Regions from separate parts of the Kutzneria sp. NPDC051319 genome, predicted to be linked through region 3. Evidence: riboswitches for the same ligand, from Rfam matches in the RefSeq annotation. Region 3 holds a riboswitch; each other region holds the start of a gene.
The links. Region 3 has a riboswitch for glycine ahead of gcvT (glycine cleavage system aminomethyltransferase GcvT). Riboswitches for the same ligand answer to the same signal wherever they lie in the genome.
Positions count from the first base shown of each region.

Region 1: another riboswitch for glycine. It lies ahead of gcvP (aminomethyl-transferring glycine dehydrogenase); the one in region 3 lies ahead of gcvT (glycine cleavage system aminomethyltransferase GcvT).
Region 2: another riboswitch for glycine. It lies ahead of AB0M73_RS00405 (L-serine ammonia-lyase); the one in region 3 lies ahead of gcvT (glycine cleavage system aminomethyltransferase GcvT).

Region 1 is NZ_JBFBAM010000039.1:80,572-86,147, reverse strand. It holds gene gcvP (aminomethyl-transferring glycine dehydrogenase) at 1-2,396, opposite strand, end outside; glycine riboswitch at 2,556-2,648, opposite strand; gene AB0M73_RS31020 (MerR family transcriptional regulator) at 2,725-3,291, opposite strand; gene AB0M73_RS31015 (peptidylprolyl isomerase) at 3,556-4,269, opposite strand; gene AB0M73_RS31010 (bifunctional nuclease family protein) at 4,505-4,978, opposite strand; gene AB0M73_RS31005 (MerR family transcriptional regulator) at 5,103-5,576, opposite strand, start outside.
Region 2 is NZ_JBFBAM010000001.1:89,778-95,353, forward strand. It holds gene AB0M73_RS00390 (helix-turn-helix domain-containing protein) at 1-166, opposite strand, end outside; gene AB0M73_RS00395 (alpha-L-fucosidase) at 259-2,556, opposite strand; gene AB0M73_RS00400 (glycosyl hydrolase) at 2,680-3,852, opposite strand; glycine riboswitch at 3,918-4,014, shown strand; gene AB0M73_RS00405 (L-serine ammonia-lyase) at 4,149-5,522, shown strand.
Region 3 is NZ_JBFBAM010000019.1:27,970-33,545, forward strand. It holds gene AB0M73_RS21015 (BTAD domain-containing putative transcriptional regulator) at 1-276, opposite strand, end outside; gene glyA (serine hydroxymethyltransferase) at 575-1,846, opposite strand; gene gcvH (glycine cleavage system protein GcvH) at 1,843-2,226, opposite strand; gene gcvT (glycine cleavage system aminomethyltransferase GcvT) at 2,238-3,338, opposite strand; glycine riboswitch at 3,460-3,554, opposite strand; gene AB0M73_RS21035 (response regulator transcription factor) at 3,631-4,254, opposite strand; gene AB0M73_RS21040 (hypothetical protein) at 4,526-5,194, shown strand; gene AB0M73_RS21045 (BTAD domain-containing putative transcriptional regulator) at 5,296-5,576, shown strand, end outside.

The sequences.
Region 1 (5,576 bases), on a different contig from region 3:
AGCCTGCGGGCCACGTAGTTGGCCGCCGCGACGGCGGTCAGGGTGGCCCGGCGCAGGCCGTCGGCGCCCATCATCCGCACGTACGCCCAGGAGATCGGCAGGATCGAGGCGCTGCCCCACGGGGCGGCGCTGATCGGGCCGACGCCGGTCTCGGGGCCGGCGGCCGGCTGCAGCGGGTGGTTGGGCAGGAACGGCGCGAGGTGCGAGCGCACGCCGATCGGGCCGACGCCGGGGCCGCCGCCGCCGTGCGGGATGCAGAAGGTCTTGTGCAGGTTCAGGTGCGACACGTCCGAGCCGAACTTGCCGTACTGGGCCAGGCCGATCAGCGCGTTCAGGTTGGCGCCGTCCACGTACACCTGGCCGCCGGCGTCGTGCACCAGGCCGCAGACCTCGCCGACGGTGTCCTCGTACACGCCGTGCGTGGACGGGTAGGTGATCATGATCGCGGCCAGGTCGTCGCTGTGCTCCGCGACCGTGGCGCGCAGGTGGTCCATGTCGATGTTGCCCTGCTCGTCGCACTTGACGACGACGACCCGCATGCCGGCCATCACCGCGCTGGCGGCGTTGGTGCCGTGGGCGCTGGCCGGGATCAGGCAGACGTCCCGCTCGCCGTGCCCCTGGGAGCGGTGGTAGGCCCGGATGGCCAGCAGGCCGGCGAACTCGCCCTGGCTGCCGGCGTTGGGCTGCAGCGACACCGCGTCGTAGCCGGTGATCTCGGCCAGCCACTGCTCCAGGTCGGTCACGATGGACAGCAGACCCTCCGCGTCCTCGGCCGGCGCGAACGGGTGCAGCCCCGAGAACTCGGGCCAGGTGACGGCCTCCATCTCGGTGGTGGCGTTGAGCTTCATGGTGCACGAGCCCAGCGGGATCATGCTGCGGTCCAGCGCGACGTCCTTGTCCGACAGGGCACGCAGGTAGCGCAGCAGCGCGGTCTCGGAGCGGTGCTGATGGAACACCGGGTGGGTGAGGAACTCGCTGGTGCGGCGCAGGGCCGGCGGAATGCCGTCGGCGGTGTCCGCGTCCAGACCGTCCACATCGGACACAGTGACGCCGAATGCCTGCCACACCTGGGAAAGGTGCTCGCGGGTGGTGGTCTCGTCGCAGGCGATGCCGACGTGGTTCTCGTCGACCAGGCGCAGGTTCACGCCCAGCTCGCGGGCCTTGGCCACCACCTCGGCCGCGGTGCCGGGGACCTCGGCCAGCACGGTGTCGAACAGCTCGCCGTGCACGACGCCGACGCCGCCCTCGCACAGGCCGGCGGCCAGCACGGTGGCCATCCGGTGCGCGCGGGTGGCGATCGAGCGCAGGCCGTCGGGGCCGTGGTAGACGGCGTACATCGAGGCGATCACCGCGAGCAGGACCTGCGCGGTGCAGATGTTGCTGGTGGCCTTCTCGCGGCGGATGTGCTGCTCACGGGTCTGCAGCGCCAGCCGGTAGGCGCGGTTGCCGTCGGCGTCCTCGCTCACGCCGACCAGGCGGCCCGGCAGCTGCCGCTCGAAGCCCTTGCGGACGGCCATGTAGCCGGCGTGCGGGCCGCCGAAGCCCATCGGCACGCCGAACCGCTGCGTGGTGCCGACGACGACGTCCGCGCCGATCTCGCCGGGCGCGCGCAGCAGCGTGAGGGCCAGCAGGTCGGCCGCCACCACCGCGGCCGCACCGGCCGCGTGCACCTCGGCGATCACGGACTCGTGGTCGCGGATCACGCCGGAGGCGCCCGGGTAGGACAGCAGCACGCCGAAGAAGTCGCCGCCGAGGCCGAGGCCCTCGATGCCCTGGGACAGGTCGGCCACGACGATCTCGATGCCCAGCGGCTCGGCCCGCGTCTCGATCACGGCGATGGTCTGCGGCAGCGTGTCCGCGTCGACCACGAACTTGGTCGACCTGGACTTGCCGGCCCGGCGGACCAGCGTCATCGCCTCGGCGGCCGCGGTCGACTCGTCCAGCATCGACGCGTTGGCCACCGGCAGCCCGGTCAGGTCGCCGACCATGGTCTGGAAGTTGAGCAGGGCCTCCAGGCGGCCCTGGGAGATCTCCGGCTGGTACGGCGTGTAGGCGGTGTACCAGGCCGGGCTCTCCAGCACGTTGCGCAGGATGACGCCCGGGGTGACCGTGCCGTAGTAGCCCAGCCCGATCATCTGGGTCATGGGCCGGTTGCGGTCGGCCAGGGCGCGCAGCTCGGCCAGCGCCTCGACCTCGGTGGCCGGGGCGGGCAGGCTCAGCGTCAGGGCGTCGCTGCGGATGGCCGACGGCACCGCGCGCTGGGCCAGCTCCTCCAGCGAGCCGACGCCGACGACGTCCAGGATCTTGCCCAGCTCGGCGGCACGGGGACCGACGTGGCGGTCCGCGAAGGGCGTGCCGTGCTCGAGCGCGGCAAGGGGAATGCGGTCAGTCGTCATGCGTCGTGCCTCCGGGGCGTCGGGCATACGGGCGCGGGCCGTTTGCCCTCCCCCTCTGTCCCCGCCCGTGACGGGCACCTGAGAGCTTCACCCGCGCACGCGCGGGCTTGCACCGTCGGCGGGACGCGAGGAGGCCCCGCGTCCTCTTTCCAGAGGCGTCTGTCCCGTGCGGTCCTGGGTGCCTGAGAGGTTCCGGGGAGGATTTGCTCCTTCGGCGCCGGACCGGGGTCCGGGCTCTCCCGCACGGGATGTGCGACTACAGGCGCGAGTTTACCCCGGCCGGGCTACGGACCCCAGCCTTGACCACCGCGTGTCATCTCGATCACGTTCAGCCGGTGCGGCGGGCCTGCCGGCGCTGGGTGAGCTCGTCGCCGCCCTGCGGCTCCAGCTCCAGGCCGTCCGCGCGCTCCGCCTGGAACTCGTGGATGGTGCCGCTGATCTCCCGCATGGCCCCGCTGACGGCGATGCCGAACACGCCCTGGCCGCCCTGGAGCAGGTCGACGACCTCTTCCGGCGAGGTGCACTCGTACACGGTTGTGCCGTCGCTGAACAGCGTGATCCGGGCCAGGTCGGCCACCCCGCGCCGGCGGAGGTGCTCCACCGCCACCCTGATGTTGTGCAGCGAGACGCCGGTGTCCAGCAGGCGCTTGACCACCTTGAGGACCAGCAGGTCCTTGAACGAGTACAGGCGCTGGCTGCCCGAGCCCTGCGCGCTGCGGATCGACGGCGCGACCAGCTCGGTGCGGGCCCAGTAGTCCAGCTGCCGGTAGGTGATGCCGGCGATCTGGCACGCGGCGGGTCCCCGGTAGCCGACGAGCTCGTCGGGCGCCGAAGCGTCCGGGAACAGGGCACCCTGTTCGCCGGCGCCGGACCCGGCGGGCGCACCCTCCACCACGACAGCCTCCCCTCGACCGGCCTGACGACCGGCGACCGGAACCGACGGTCCTCCGTCCGGGGAACCGTCGGTCACAAGGTCGCAACGATGGGGGTTCACACCGTCACGACCGACTCCCCTCTGACGGTAAGTCCGCCCATGGGACGGGTCAACGCGACGCGCGGGTACGCGAAACCGTCATGTGGAGGCGGTCGTCACGGTGACGACTGCGTGTCACTGAACCGAGGACAGCATTGACGGTAAGTGTCTGACGGCGCAAAGAGCCTATCGACCAGCGACCTGCACATGCAGGATGTCGACCGGCAGATTCGGGAAGCCGTCGCCGGTGTTGTTCTGGTCGTCCTCGCCGCCGGCGGCGATCTTGCGCAGCACGTCCTGGCCGCCCGTGACCCGCCCGAACGGGGTGTAGTTCGGCGACAGCTTCGTGTCCTCGGTGCAGAAGAAGAACTGGGAGCCGTTGGTGCTCGGGCCCGCGTTGGCCATCGCCACCGTGCCGGCCGGGTAGGTGGCGCCGGTCAGGTTCTCGTCCGGGAACGAGTAGCCCGGGCCGCCGCTGCCGGTGCCGGTGGGGTCGCCGCACTGGAGCACGAAGATCCGCTGGGTGACCAGGCGGTGACAGTGCGTGAGATCGTAGTAGTGGTGTTCGCTGAGGAAGCGGAACGAGTTGGTCGTGCACGGCGCCTTGTCCGTGAGCGCCTGGAAGGTGATCAGGCCCTGGTCGGTGATCAGGTGGGCGGTGTACGGCTTGGCCGCCTGGGCCGGGTCGAAGGTCGGCAGGCCCTTGAATCTGTCGGCCGGCACCGCCTTCGTGTACACACAAGCCGGATTGTCGGCGGCGGCCTTGGCCGTCGACGCAGCCTTGGGCTTGGCCGGCACATCGAGCGTGTTGACGGAGGGCGCGGCGCTGGCCGAGACCATCCCGGACAGGCACAGGACGGCGGCGGACGCGGCAATCGCGAAGACCCGACTGGAGATCATCCCCGACACCCTAGAGGCTGGCCCGTGACCCCGCCGCCTACGAAAGTCGGTTCCCCACCCCAATGCAGGGAAGGACGCCTTACCCGCGTTGAACGAGGGTAAGGCGTCCTTCCCTGCATGAAGTCATGTCGCGCCGCGACGGCGCCGGCAACAGCGCGAGGAGGCACCGGATCAGAGCGGCCGAGCCCCGCGCGGAACGCGCGGCAATGTCACTGTTCCGCTCCGCGACTGTGCCCTACTGTTCCGCTCCGCGGAAGTCCTCGGGCGACACCGAGTCCAGGAACTCGCGGAACTTCTCGACCTCGTCCTCCTGCTCGTCCGGGATGACGAGGCCGGCCTCGGCCAGCACGGATTCCTCGGCGTGGATGGGCACACCCGCGCGCAGCGCGAGGGCGACCGAGTCGCTCGGGCGGGCGGACACCTTGATGCCGCCGTCGAACACGAGCTCGGCGAAATAGGTGCCTTCCTGCAGGTCGGTGATGCGGACCTGGGTCAGCTCCCGGCCGAGGGCGGCGATCACCTCTTTGAGCAGGTCATGGGTCAGCGGCCGGGCCGGCCGCACACCCTGCTGCTCGATGGCGATGGCCGTCGCTTCCGCGTTCCCGATCCAGATCGGCAGATAGCGGTCACCATCGGTTTCACGCAGCAACAGGATCGGGCTGTTCGCGGGCAGCTCGACCCGAACTCCGACGACGCGCATCTCGCTCATCGGGTATCGCCTCCCTCAGCGGGCTGAACCTCGGCGTCCCCGCACGTACGAGGATCCCCCACGGACTCCTACAACGCTACCCGCCATGCGGGCACGACGCTTGCGGGCGGGCGCGTTGTCAAGATCACCCGCCGGCCATGCCGCGCAGTTCGGTCTTGACCAGAAGTGTATGGAGCGCAACCGAGAGCGACGCCAGTTCCCGGACGATCTCGTCGGCCCGCTCCCGCGCGTCGGGATCGCGCTGCCGGTACATCGGGCCGACGATCTGGTGCAGCAGCCCCACCTCGCGGTCGGCCGACACCTTGAAGGCGCGCAGGTGGCGGGGTTCGATGCCGAATTCCCCCATGGCCACCACGATCCGCGCGACCAGCATCGAGTCCTGGTCGTAGAAGCCGGCCGCGCCGGACCGGACCAGGCCGTAGTTCTCCAACTCGGTCAGCAGCCGCTGATCGATGCCGGTCTCGGCGAAGAGTTCCTCACGGGTCATCCGCACCTCGTGGCCGGCGGCGAAGTCCTCAGGCGTGGGTAAGCGATCGACCCCGACCAGGGCGCGAGCCGGCTGGTCGGGGTCGGACGCCGCGTCGAGCTGTTCCTTGAT
Region 2 (5,576 bases), on a different contig from region 3:
GGCCACCGACCGCCACGCCCAGCACCAGATCCCCGGCCGCGATCACGTTCCGGCGACCGGGCTCCGCGATCACCACGTCCGTCACGCTCTGCGGGGCCGCCGCCGCATGCACGGCGCGCAGCATCGTCGGCCCCACCCGGTCGACAACCCCCTGCACCGTCACCACGGGCTCATCGTGCCACTGTCTTGTCAAGCCCTCAGTGTTTGGAAAGGACCATTCCTGGCGTTGGACGTCAGGAATGGTCCTTTCACAGCGCGTCAGCGCCTGCTGATCTTGAAGACCCAGGCGTACTGGCCGGCGGCCGCGGCCGCGGCGGGCACGTCGATCACCAGGGAGCCGCCCGTGGTCGTCCAGGTCAGCGGCTTGCCGTAGCCCAGCATGGTCACCTTGTCCCCGCTGCGGATGGGCACCGGCGCACTCACCGTCAGCTTGCTGCCCGGCTTGACCAGCGAGCTGATGTAGAACGCGTCCGGCTTGGTGGTGAACCGCAGGTCACCCAGCTGGGCCTGCCGTGACCAGTACGAGGTGTCGTAGATCGACTCGCCGTTGACCCTGAGCCAGGCGCCGGTCTGCCGCAGCCGGGTCTGCATGATCTCCGGGATGGTGCCGTCCGCCCGCGGGCCGATGTCCAGCAGGAAGTTGCCGTTCTTGCTGACGATGTCGACGAGCGTGCGCACCACCTCCTCGGCCGTCATGTACATCTCGTCCGGGGTCGCGCGGTTGTAGCCGTAGCTGCGCGGATCCAGCCCGCGACTGGCCTCCCACTTGGCCACCACGGTGTTCGGGTACGTCGTGTACTCCGGCGTGGTGAAGTCGTGCACCGCGATGCCCGACCGGTCGTTGATCGTAACGTCCTTCGGTCGCGGGCGGTCCTTGGCATGGTTGAAGTACTCGGCCATCAGCCGCCGGCTGTCGTTGACGCCGCCGATGTCGCACCAGATCACGTCCGGGTCGTAGCCGTGCACCAGCTCCAGCATCTGCGGCAGCTGGTAGTCCAGCACGAAGTCCCGGCCGCTGGCATACCCGGTGTAGGGCACGGCCGCGCCGGTGTACGGATTCCTCGGCGGGTGGCCCATCCACGGGTTGTCGGGGTTGAACCACTCCGGCATGGAGAAGTACAAACCGTTGCGCAGCTGGGGAGTGTGCCTTCTCGACGCGTCGAACAGGGCCTTGACCAGATCCCGTTTCGGGCCCAGCTTGGCCGCCGTGCGGCCGGAGACCTGGGAGTCCCAGAGCGCGAAACCCTCGTGGTGCTTGGAAGTCAGCACGTAGTAGCGGGCACCCGCCTCCACGAACAGGTTCAGCCAGTCGAGCGGATTCCAGTGCTCCGCCTTGAACTGCGGGATGAAGTCGTCGTAGTTGAAGCCCTCGCCGAAGGTCTGGCGGTGGTAGTCGTAGACCGCGTTGGTCGGGTCCTGCATCCAGTCCCAGTACCACTCCGCGTACTGCTTGCCCGGCGGAGACCAGGCCGGCACCGAGTAGACGCCCCAGTGGATGAAGATGCCGAACTTGGCGTCCTGGAACCAGTACGGGGCCTGGTGCGTCGTCAGCGACGTGTCCGCCGGCTGATAGTCGGGCACTCCCAGCAGGATCGGGGCGTTCGCGCTGGCCAGAGTGTCCTTTTTGGACTTCGCGGTGACCGTCCCGGTCGCCGTCGTGCCGTCGTCGACACGCTGGTTCTTGCGGATGCCGATCCTGACCTTCGCCTCGTCGCCCGGGGCCAGCCAGGCCACCGTCGCCGGCGTCACCGTGCGGCCGCCCTGGACGTCCACGGAGATCGTCAGCTGGTCCTGCGGGGTGATCCACTCGGTGCCCAGGTTGACCAGCGTCGCCTCCACGGTCTGCGGGCCGGCGTCGGTGAGCAGGCTGGTCGTGGACTTCGCGCTCCTCAGCGTGACCGCCTTGCCGGTCACCACCGGTTGCAGGCTCAGGGCGAACACGTGGAGGCTGGACTTGCCCTCGACGGCGGGACTGGTGGTCGGCAGGGTGATGGCCACCGCGTCCCGGCCGGGGTCGATCCAGGCCTGGGAGGTGCTGATCGAGACCGGGCTCTGGTCGGTGCCGCCGCCCGGCGTGTAGCGGAACGGGGCGACGATCTGGCCGCTGCCGGAGTACCAGTCGGCGCCGCCGAGCTGGGCTTCGCTGGTGCTGCCGTCGGCATAGTGGACGGTCGCCGTGCCGCCGGTCGCGCCGTACGAGCACGCCGTGAGGAACAGGGCCGTGACGTAGCGGCCCTTGGGCAGCGGGATCTGCTGGCCCATGGCGACGATGTTGTTCTTGCCCGCTGCCGTGGGGAAGGTGAACGGGACGCCGTCCACCGTGGTCGGTCCGCTCGGTAAGCCCTCGGCCGGGAAGGTGTAGCCGGATCCGTCGAAGTTGCCGTCGTGTGTGGTCGCGGTGTCGATGCCGTCGTTGTCGAACAGGCCGTCCAGGGGGACGGGGACCGGATCCGGCGCCTTGTCTGCGGCGAAGGCGGTCCCCGTGCCGTCGATCGTGGCCAACACGGTGGCGCCCAGGGCCAGTCCCAGGGCAGTCCGTCTGGGGAAGGTCGTCATCGAGCCCTCCTACGTCGGGCCGCCCGGCGACGAACAGATCCGATGTGTGGGGGGTGTTTGCGGCGGACCGGGGCCTGACGCGGGTTAGTCATCGGATGACTGTTGATCCTGGGGTGGCTGGAGTCACACTGTCAAGACCTCGGTCACGCCCCGGGCGCTCAGGTACTCCGGCGTCGTCTCCATCACAACCGCCGGTCGGTGGCCTTCCCTGGCCAGACGCATCCAGGCCTCGAAGAACGCGCCGCCCGGCCCCGAGGAGCTCCGCTTGCCGTCGAAGAACAGCGCCGTGGTCCGCTCCACCGGCTTCGGCAACTCTGCGTGCACAGCCTTCTCGATCGCCCTGGCCAGCGGCTTCGCATTGCCGTCGGCGTCGAACAGGCCGAGGCCGTACTCCAGCTCCGGGTAGTCGATGAACCTCCGGTTCACGTCATGCGAGCACCACCAGGTCAGGCCCCAGACGTTCTTGCAGGTAGCGACGTTGCCAATCGTGTGCTCCGCGTACTCCACCGCGTGTTCCACCGGGATGTGCGGGGCCGGCGCGCCCACCTCCTGCACCCAGATCACCCGGTCCGGCGAGCCGTAGGCGCGGGCCAGCTCCGTGCCGTACTCGGCGAGGTGGTGGATCTCCATTGACTGCGGACCGTAACGACGGGCCGCGTTCAGCGAGAACACCCAGGGGTGGACCGTGGTCATGGCGCCCTTGGTCGCGCTGGCCAGCGGCGTGAACGGGTGATCGTCGACGTACCAGGCGTCGTCGAAGGCCGAGTGGCAGTGCGGGTGGTCCGGGTCCGCCTCGTTGACCGTCGCCAGCAGCCGGTCCAGCCAGACGTCCACCTCGTCCGCCGTGCACGGGTTGTGCTCGACCAGGTTGTTCATCTCGTTGCCCAGCGTCATGCCCAGGAAGTTCGGCTCCCCGCGCAACGCCGTCGCCAGCGTGCGCAGCAGCAGAATCTGCCCCTCCAGCACATCGGGATCGGTGAAGACGTTGCGGTGGTGCCAGGTCTGCGTCCAGGAGGGGTAGAAGTCGAAGCTGGACAGGTGGCCCTGGATGCCGTCCACCGTGACGTCCAGGCCCGCCGCCGCGCCCATGCGGACCATCTCCAGCAGCTGCTCCACGGCCTTCTCGCGGACCACGCCCCGGTTCGGCTGGAAGACCGACCAGATCGGGAACACCCGCACGTGGTCGAGGCCCAGGCCCGCCAGCTGGTCCAGGTCGCGGCGGATCGAGTCCGGCTCGAAGTCCAGCCAGGAGTGCCACCAGTGCTTGCTTGGCGTGTAGTTCGCGCCGAACCTCATCAGCCGCTCCCCGGTTCGTTTACAGTGAGGGCAACAATTCCACACAGGCCGCGTGCCGAAGGCACACAGCCCGGTCGGGAGAGTCCTCGATGCGTGTCGTCGGGGCGCCGAAGGAGCAAGCCTCCCCGCACACTCTCAGGCATCCCAGACCGGCCGGGCGAGGCAACTCTGGAAAGCAGCGTGCGCGGTCGTGCATGCCCACCCACGGTGCAAGCCGTCGCGGTCGTGACGGCGAAGCTCTCAGGTCCCATGACAGAGGGGGAGCTTCCGTCTTCTCCTATGCCCTGGAGTCCGTCATGGCCATCAGCGTTTTCGATCTCTTCTCCGTGGGCATCGGCCCGTCCAGCTCGCACACCGTCGGGCCCATGCGGGCCGCCTACATGTTCGTCGACCGCCTGCGGTCCGCCGAGGTGTTCGATCGCGTCACCCGGGTGCACGTCGAGCTGTTCGGCTCCCTCGGCGCCACCGGCCATGGCCACGGCAGCCCCAAGGCTGTGATGTTGGGCCTCGAAGGCTCCCAGCCCGAGCTCTGCGACCCCACCGACGCCGACTCCCGCGTCGCCCTCATCCGCTCGTCCGGTCGCCTCGCGCTCGGCGGCTCCCGTGAGATCGACTTCGTCGAGGACACCGACCTCATCATGCACCGCCGTAAGCAGCTTCCCTTGCACCCCAACGGGATGAGCTTCGCCGCTTTCGACGCCGAGGGCTCTTCGCTCGACTCCGCCGTCTACTACTCCGTCGGCGGCGGCTTCATCGTCGACGAGACCGCCACCGGCACCGACCGCATCAAGCAGGACTCCACCCCGCTGCCCCACCCGTTTCTGAGCGGCGACGAACTCCTTGCCCGCACACGGGAATCCGGCGTCTCCATCAGCGATGTCATGCTCGCCAACGAGTTGTCCTGGCGTCCCGAGGCCGACATCCGCTCCGGTCTGCTGCACATCTGGCACGTCATGCAGGAGTGCGTCGAGCGGGGCTGCACCGTCGAGGGCACCCTCCCCGGCGGCCTCAAGGTCCGCCGCCGGGCCGCCGACCTCCGCCGCACCCTCGCCGCCGAGCACTTCGCCACCGATCCGTTGCGGGTGATGGACTGGGTCACCCTGTTCGCCCTCGCCGTCAACGAGGAGAACGCCGCCGGTGGCCGTGTCGTCACCGCCCCCACCAACGGCGCCGCCGGCATCGTCCCCGCCGTCCTGCACTACTACTCCCGCTTCGTCCCCGGCGCCTCCGACGACGGTGTGGTGCGGTTCTTGTTGACCGCCGGCGCCATCGGCGTCCTGTTCAAGGAGAACGCCTCCATCTCCGGCGCCGAGGTCGGCTGCCAGGGCGAGGTCGGCTCCGCCTGCTCCATGGCCGCCGCCGGCCTCGCCGAGGTGCTCGGCGGCACCCCCGAGCAGGTCGAGAACGCCGCCGAGATCGCCATGGAGCACAACCTCGGCCTCACCTGCGACCCCATCGGCGGCCTCGTCCAGATCCCCTGCATCGAGCGCAACGCCCTGGCCTCCATCAAGGCCATCACCGCCGCCCGCATGGCCCTGCGCGGCGACGGCGCCCACTTCGTCTCCCTCGACAAGGTCATCAAGACCATGCGCGAGACCGGCCGTGACATGAAGGACAAGTACAAGGAAACCGCCCGCGGTGGCCTGGCGGTCAACGTCATCGAGTGCTGACCGGCCTGGATTGCCAGGAGGCGCTACCGTCGAAGGCGTGGTCGACCTGAACAC
Region 3 (5,576 bases):
CGCCCGGTTGGTGCGGTCCGGCTCAAGGGCCCGCCGCAGGCCGGCGATGTAGGTGTGGACGCTGCCCTCGGCGCTGGCCGGCGGGTGCTCGCCCCAGACGGAGTCGATCAGCTCGGTGCGGGACACCGCGCGGCCGGCGTTGCTGGCCAGCACCGCGAGCACTGCTCTCTGTCGGGGCGCGCCGAGATCGATCTCCACGTCCCCGCGCCAGGCGCGCACCGGTCCCAGCACCTCGACCCTGATGGTCGAGCCGGGATCGGTCTCGGGGACGGGCATCTGACCTCCTGTTCGCGCGACCAGTGTGGGCTCGGCCGCTCCGCACTGCCAGTTCCGGGGCGGTCAACGCGACGGACGGGGTGTCTTGTTCCCACTTACCGAGGCGTTTCCCCGCTCGTCGTATCACACCGCGCCCCACGGGGGGAACGGGCCGATCGTAGCGACAACAGGATCGCCACAACCAGAACCGTTGGCGGGTCAGGAAAAGGTGAAAGAGATTCGTACCAGTGGGAATGGCGAAGGGGGCTTTTCTCCACGCTGTGGAGAAAAGCCCCCTTCACAGGAAACTCTGAGACAGTCAGGCGGGGATGGTGGGGTACAACGGGAAGCGCTCGGTCAACGCCACCACCCGGGCCCGCAGCGCCGCCGCGTCGAAGTCCGGCGTGAGCGCCCGCGCGACGATGTCGGCCACCTCCCGGAAGGCCTCGTCGTCAAATCCGCGCGCGGCCAGCGCCGGGGTCCCGATCCGCAGACCCGATGTCACCATCGGCGGCCGCGGGTCGAACGGCACCGCGTTGCGGTTGACCGTGATCCCGATGTCGTGCAGGCGGTCCTCGGCCTGCTGCCCGTCCAGTTCGGACTTGCGCAGATCGACCAGCACCAGGTGCACCTGCGTGCCGCCGGTGAGCACGGTCGCGCCCGCCGCCACCACATCGTCACCGAGCAACCGCTCGGCCAGGATGCGAGCGCCGGTCAGGGTGCGCAGCTGCCGCTCCCGGAACGACTCGGACGCCGCCACCTTGAACGCGACCGCTTTCGCGGCGATCACGTGCTCAAGCGGACCGCCCTGCTGGCCGGGAAACACCGCTGAATTGATCTTCTTGGCCAGCGCCTGCTCGCAGAAGATCACGCCGCCGCGCGGGCCGCCCAGCGTCTTGTGCGTGGTCGTGGTGACCACGTGCGCGTGCGGCACGGGGCTCGGGTGCAGTCCGGCGGCCACCAGCCCGGCGAAGTGCGCCATGTCCACCATCAGGTACGCGCCCACGGAGTCGGCGATCCGCCGGAACTCGGCGAAGTCCAGCTGCCGCGGGTACGCCGACCAGCCGGCGATGATCAGCTTGGGGCGGTGCTCCTGCGCCAGGCGCTCCACCTCGGCCATGTCCACGTGGTAGTCGGACTCGCTCACGTGATAGGCCACGACGTTGTACAGCTTGCCGGAGAAGTTCAGCCGCATGCCGTGCGTCAGGTGCCCGCCGTGGGCCAGGTCCAGGCCCAGGATGGTGTCGCCCGGGCTCAGCAGCGCCATCATGGCCGCCGCGTTGGCCTGCGCGCCCGAGTGCGGCTGCACGTTGGCGTGCTCGGCCCCGAACAGCGCCTTCACGCGGTCGATGGCCAGCTGCTCGATGACGTCCACGTGCTCGCAGCCGCCGTAGTAGCGCCGGCCCGGGTAGCCCTCGGCGTACTTGTTGGTCAGCACGGAGCCCTGCGCCTCCAGCACCGCCAGCGGCGCGAAGTTCTCGGAGGCGATCATCTCCAGCGTGCCGCGCTGCCGGCCCAGCTCCGCGTCGACCGCCGCCGCGACCTCCGGGTCGAGCTCGTGCAGCGACGCCGTCAGCTCGACCGGCGTCACTCGCCCTCCTTGATCAGGGCGGCGTAGGCATCGGAGTCCAACAGGTCGTCGGGGTCGCCGTCGACGCGCACGGAGAACAGCCAGCCGTCGCCGTACGGGTCCGAGTTGACGGTCTCCGGGCTTTCCTTGACCGCGTCGTTGACCGCCACGACCTCGCCGCTGACCGGCGAGAACAGGTCACTGACCGACTTGGTGGACTCCAGCTCGCCGCACGGCTCGCCCGCCGTCACGGCGTCACCCTCGTTGGGCAGCTCCGCGTAGACGATGTCGCCGAGCTGCTCGGCGGCGTACTCGGTGATGCCGATGCGGGCGACGCCGTCGGAGACCGCCACCCACTCGTGCTCGGCGCTGTACCTAAGGTGGTCGGGGATGGTGCTCATGTCGAAGCCTTTCAGGATGAACGACGGTAGAAGGGCAGCTCGACGACGTCGACCGGGGTGATCGTGCCCCGGATGTCGACGGCGAGCGCGGAACCGGGAACGGCCCGGTCGGCGTCGACGTAGGCCATCGCGATCGCGTGGCCCAGCGTCGGCGACGGCGCGCCGCTGGTGACCTCGCCGATCCTCGCACCGTCGGCCGGATCCACCACCGGGTACCCATGCCTCGGCCCGCGCCGGCCGTCGGTGACCAGGCCGACCAGCTTGCGGGCCGGCGTCTCGGCCGAGGCCTTGGCCAGCGCGGCGCGGCCGACGAAGTCGCTGGGCTTGTCCAGCTTCACCACGCGGCCGAGGCCCGCGGCGTACGGCGTGAGTTCGGTGGTCAGCTCGTTGCCGTAGAGCGGCATGCCGGCCTCCAGACGCAGCGTGTCGCGGCACGACAGTCCACACGGGAGGATCTCGCCCGAGTCGGCGACCGCCTTCCACACGGCCTCGGCGTCCGCCGGCGCCACGAACAGCTCGAAGCCGTCCTCGCCGGTGTAGCCGGTGCGGGCCAGCAGCGCGGGCCGGTCGGCGACGGTGGTGGGGTAGGAGGCGTAGTACTTCACGGTCGACAGGTCGGTCGGCGTGAGCGGGGCCAGCAGCGACACCGCGCGCGGGCCCTGCACGGCGATCAGCGCGTACTCGGTGGAGGCGTCGCGGACCTCTGTCTCGAAGTCCTCGGCCCGGTCGAGCAGCTCGCCGGCCACCAGGGCGGCGTTGCTGGCGTTGGCGACGACCATGTAGTCCTGCTCGCCGGTGCGGTAGACGATCAGGTCGTCCAGGATGCCGCCGTCGTCGCCGCAGATCATGGTGTACCGGGCGCGGCCGACGCCGATCGCGGAGGCGTTGCCGACCAGGGCGTAGTCGAGGGCCTGGCCCGCCTGCGGGCCGGAGAGCACGATCTCGCCCATGTGCGTGAGATCGAAGAGGCCGGCGCCGGTGCGCACGGCATTGTGCTCGGCGACGTCACCGGTGTAGCGCAGGGGCATCTGCCAGCCCGCGAAATCGGTGAACTTGGCGCCGAGGCGCTCGTGCACGTCGTGCAGCGGCGTGCGGCGTGGATCGGTGCCCATCAGGAGACCCCTCGTGTGGTGGAGTGAGCCTCCCCCTCTGTCATGGGCCTGAGAGTTTCACCGGCGAACCGGCTTTCCCCTTGGGCGAGGCGCGATGGGCACGCCTGCTTTTCAGAGTCGCCTGTCCCGAGCGGTAGGGGTGCCTGAGAGATTCCGGGGAGGATTTGCTCCTTCGGCGCCTGCCCGACCTCGACAGGACTCTCCCGCTCGGTGTGAGCAGCGAAGATGTACTTGTGCCGGCCACCGTATTTGGAGGTGGCCGGCACGGTCAAGATTCAAGCGTCGTACCCCTTCAGATCACACCCGAGCGCATGGCGTACGCGACGGCGTGCGGACGGTTGCGCAGGCCGAGACGGTTCATCACGGCGTAGACGACGTTCTTCACGGTGCGCTCCGAGTAGGAGAGCTTGGTGGCGATCTGGGCGGTGTCCCAGCCCTCGGCCATCAGCCGCAGCACGTCGATCTCCCGCGGGGCGAGCCCGGAGGCGGTGAGGCCGTTGGGCCGCAGCACCTCCTTGTGCAGGCGCTCCACCTGCGCGAGCAGCGAGCCGAGCAGCGTGGGAGGCATGTCCCCCATGCCCCGCTTGGCCGCCAGCACCGCGTGCACGAGACGCTCGCCGCTGGCCGCCGCCTTCGGCAGCACCGCGACCACGCCGCACTCCACGGCCGCCAGCAGGTCGGCGTCGTGGAACCGGTCGGTGACGAGCACGATCTTCACGGGCGTGGACTCGGCGGTCCGCCGCAGCAACCCCATCACATCGGCGTTGACCGCGTCGGCGCACACCACGAACACCTGAGCCTCGGACAGTCTGCGCTCCGGCACAACCTGGAGCTCGGCCCGCGCCCGCAGGCAGCTGATCGCGCCGGCCAGGGTGATCGGATCGCCCGCGTGGACGGCTACCCACACTCTGTCCATGGTGTGTCCTCCTCGCTGTGTACCCCCAGGAACACACTGTGCAACGACCTTCTTCAGAGGATCTTCACGCCGCCTCCATGTCGTAGAGAAAGTCCTGACCAGCGGTTTTGGCGAAGTCCACTCGATCGGGCGATCGCGACAAGGTAAAAACGGGCACCGGAACGTCGTGTTCGGGCACACTCTCGGGCCGATGGCCTGGGAAGTTCCTGGTTGACCTGGGATCGTCTCCAGTAGGCTGACCGCAGTCCCCCGCGCGAGCAGGAGGAGCCTGTTGGTCGTCGAGGATGCCGCCGCCACGCTGTCCCGGACCACCGCCGAACGGGCGCGATTGCCCGAACTCGCCGAGGTTCTCGCCGCCTGCGCCGGCCATCTCACCGATGAACTGCTCACCGCCGCCCGGTTCTGGCTGGCCGAGGGCCGCTGTCTGGACGTGGCCCGAGCAGTCGCCTTCGCCGTTGTCCATCTACACGTTCCGGTGACGGCGCACCATCACCGGACCTTGGTCGACGCCTTGGTGACGGGCGGTCATGATCCTGTCGCAGTCCGTGGCGTGGAGCCGGCCCGGTGGCCGGCCGCGCTGCCCTTCACGTTCGTGGACGGCGGCTGGTCCGGCGACGACCGCATGGACGAGGCCGCCGTCGCCGCCGTGGCCGACTATCCCGGCGGGCACGGCGTCTGGCGGGCGTGGCGGATGCCGCTCGACGGCTCGCCGTGGCCGGCGCCCAAGCGCGTCTATCTCATCCAGGCCGGCGAGCAGGTCGACGTGGTCGCGCTGACCGCCCGGACCCAGCAGTCGCTGGCCGCCGCCGGCGAGCCCGCGCCTCAGGTCGAGGCCTACACGGTCGGGTCGCGGCTGGCCGCATATCAGCTGACGGTGCGGCGCAACGGCACGCTGCTGTGGACCTGTCAGTCGCCAAATGTGGACCAAATCACACCTTGACGCGCTGCGTCTGTTCCTTCTCGCGCGTGTACCAGGAAGAATGACGGCGGGGGTACGACCCCGGTCGGACAACCGCCTGGCCGGGCTGGGGAGGAAGCTGGATGTCCGACAACGATGTCCTTGGTTCTGCCCTCCGGGTCGCCCTCCTGGGCCCGGTGCGGGGCTGGGCCGGGGATCGCGAGTTGGAGTTGGGCGCGCCGATGCAGCGCGCGCTGTTCGGCCTGCTCGCACTCAGCCCGAACCGGATGGTCGGTCGGTCGGAGCTCATCACCGCGCTGTGGGGCGAGGCCGCCCCGGCCAGCGCCGAGGGCAGCGTGCACACCTACGTGGCCGGTCTGCGCCGCGCCCTGGAGCCGAACCGGACGCATCGGGCGCCGTCCAC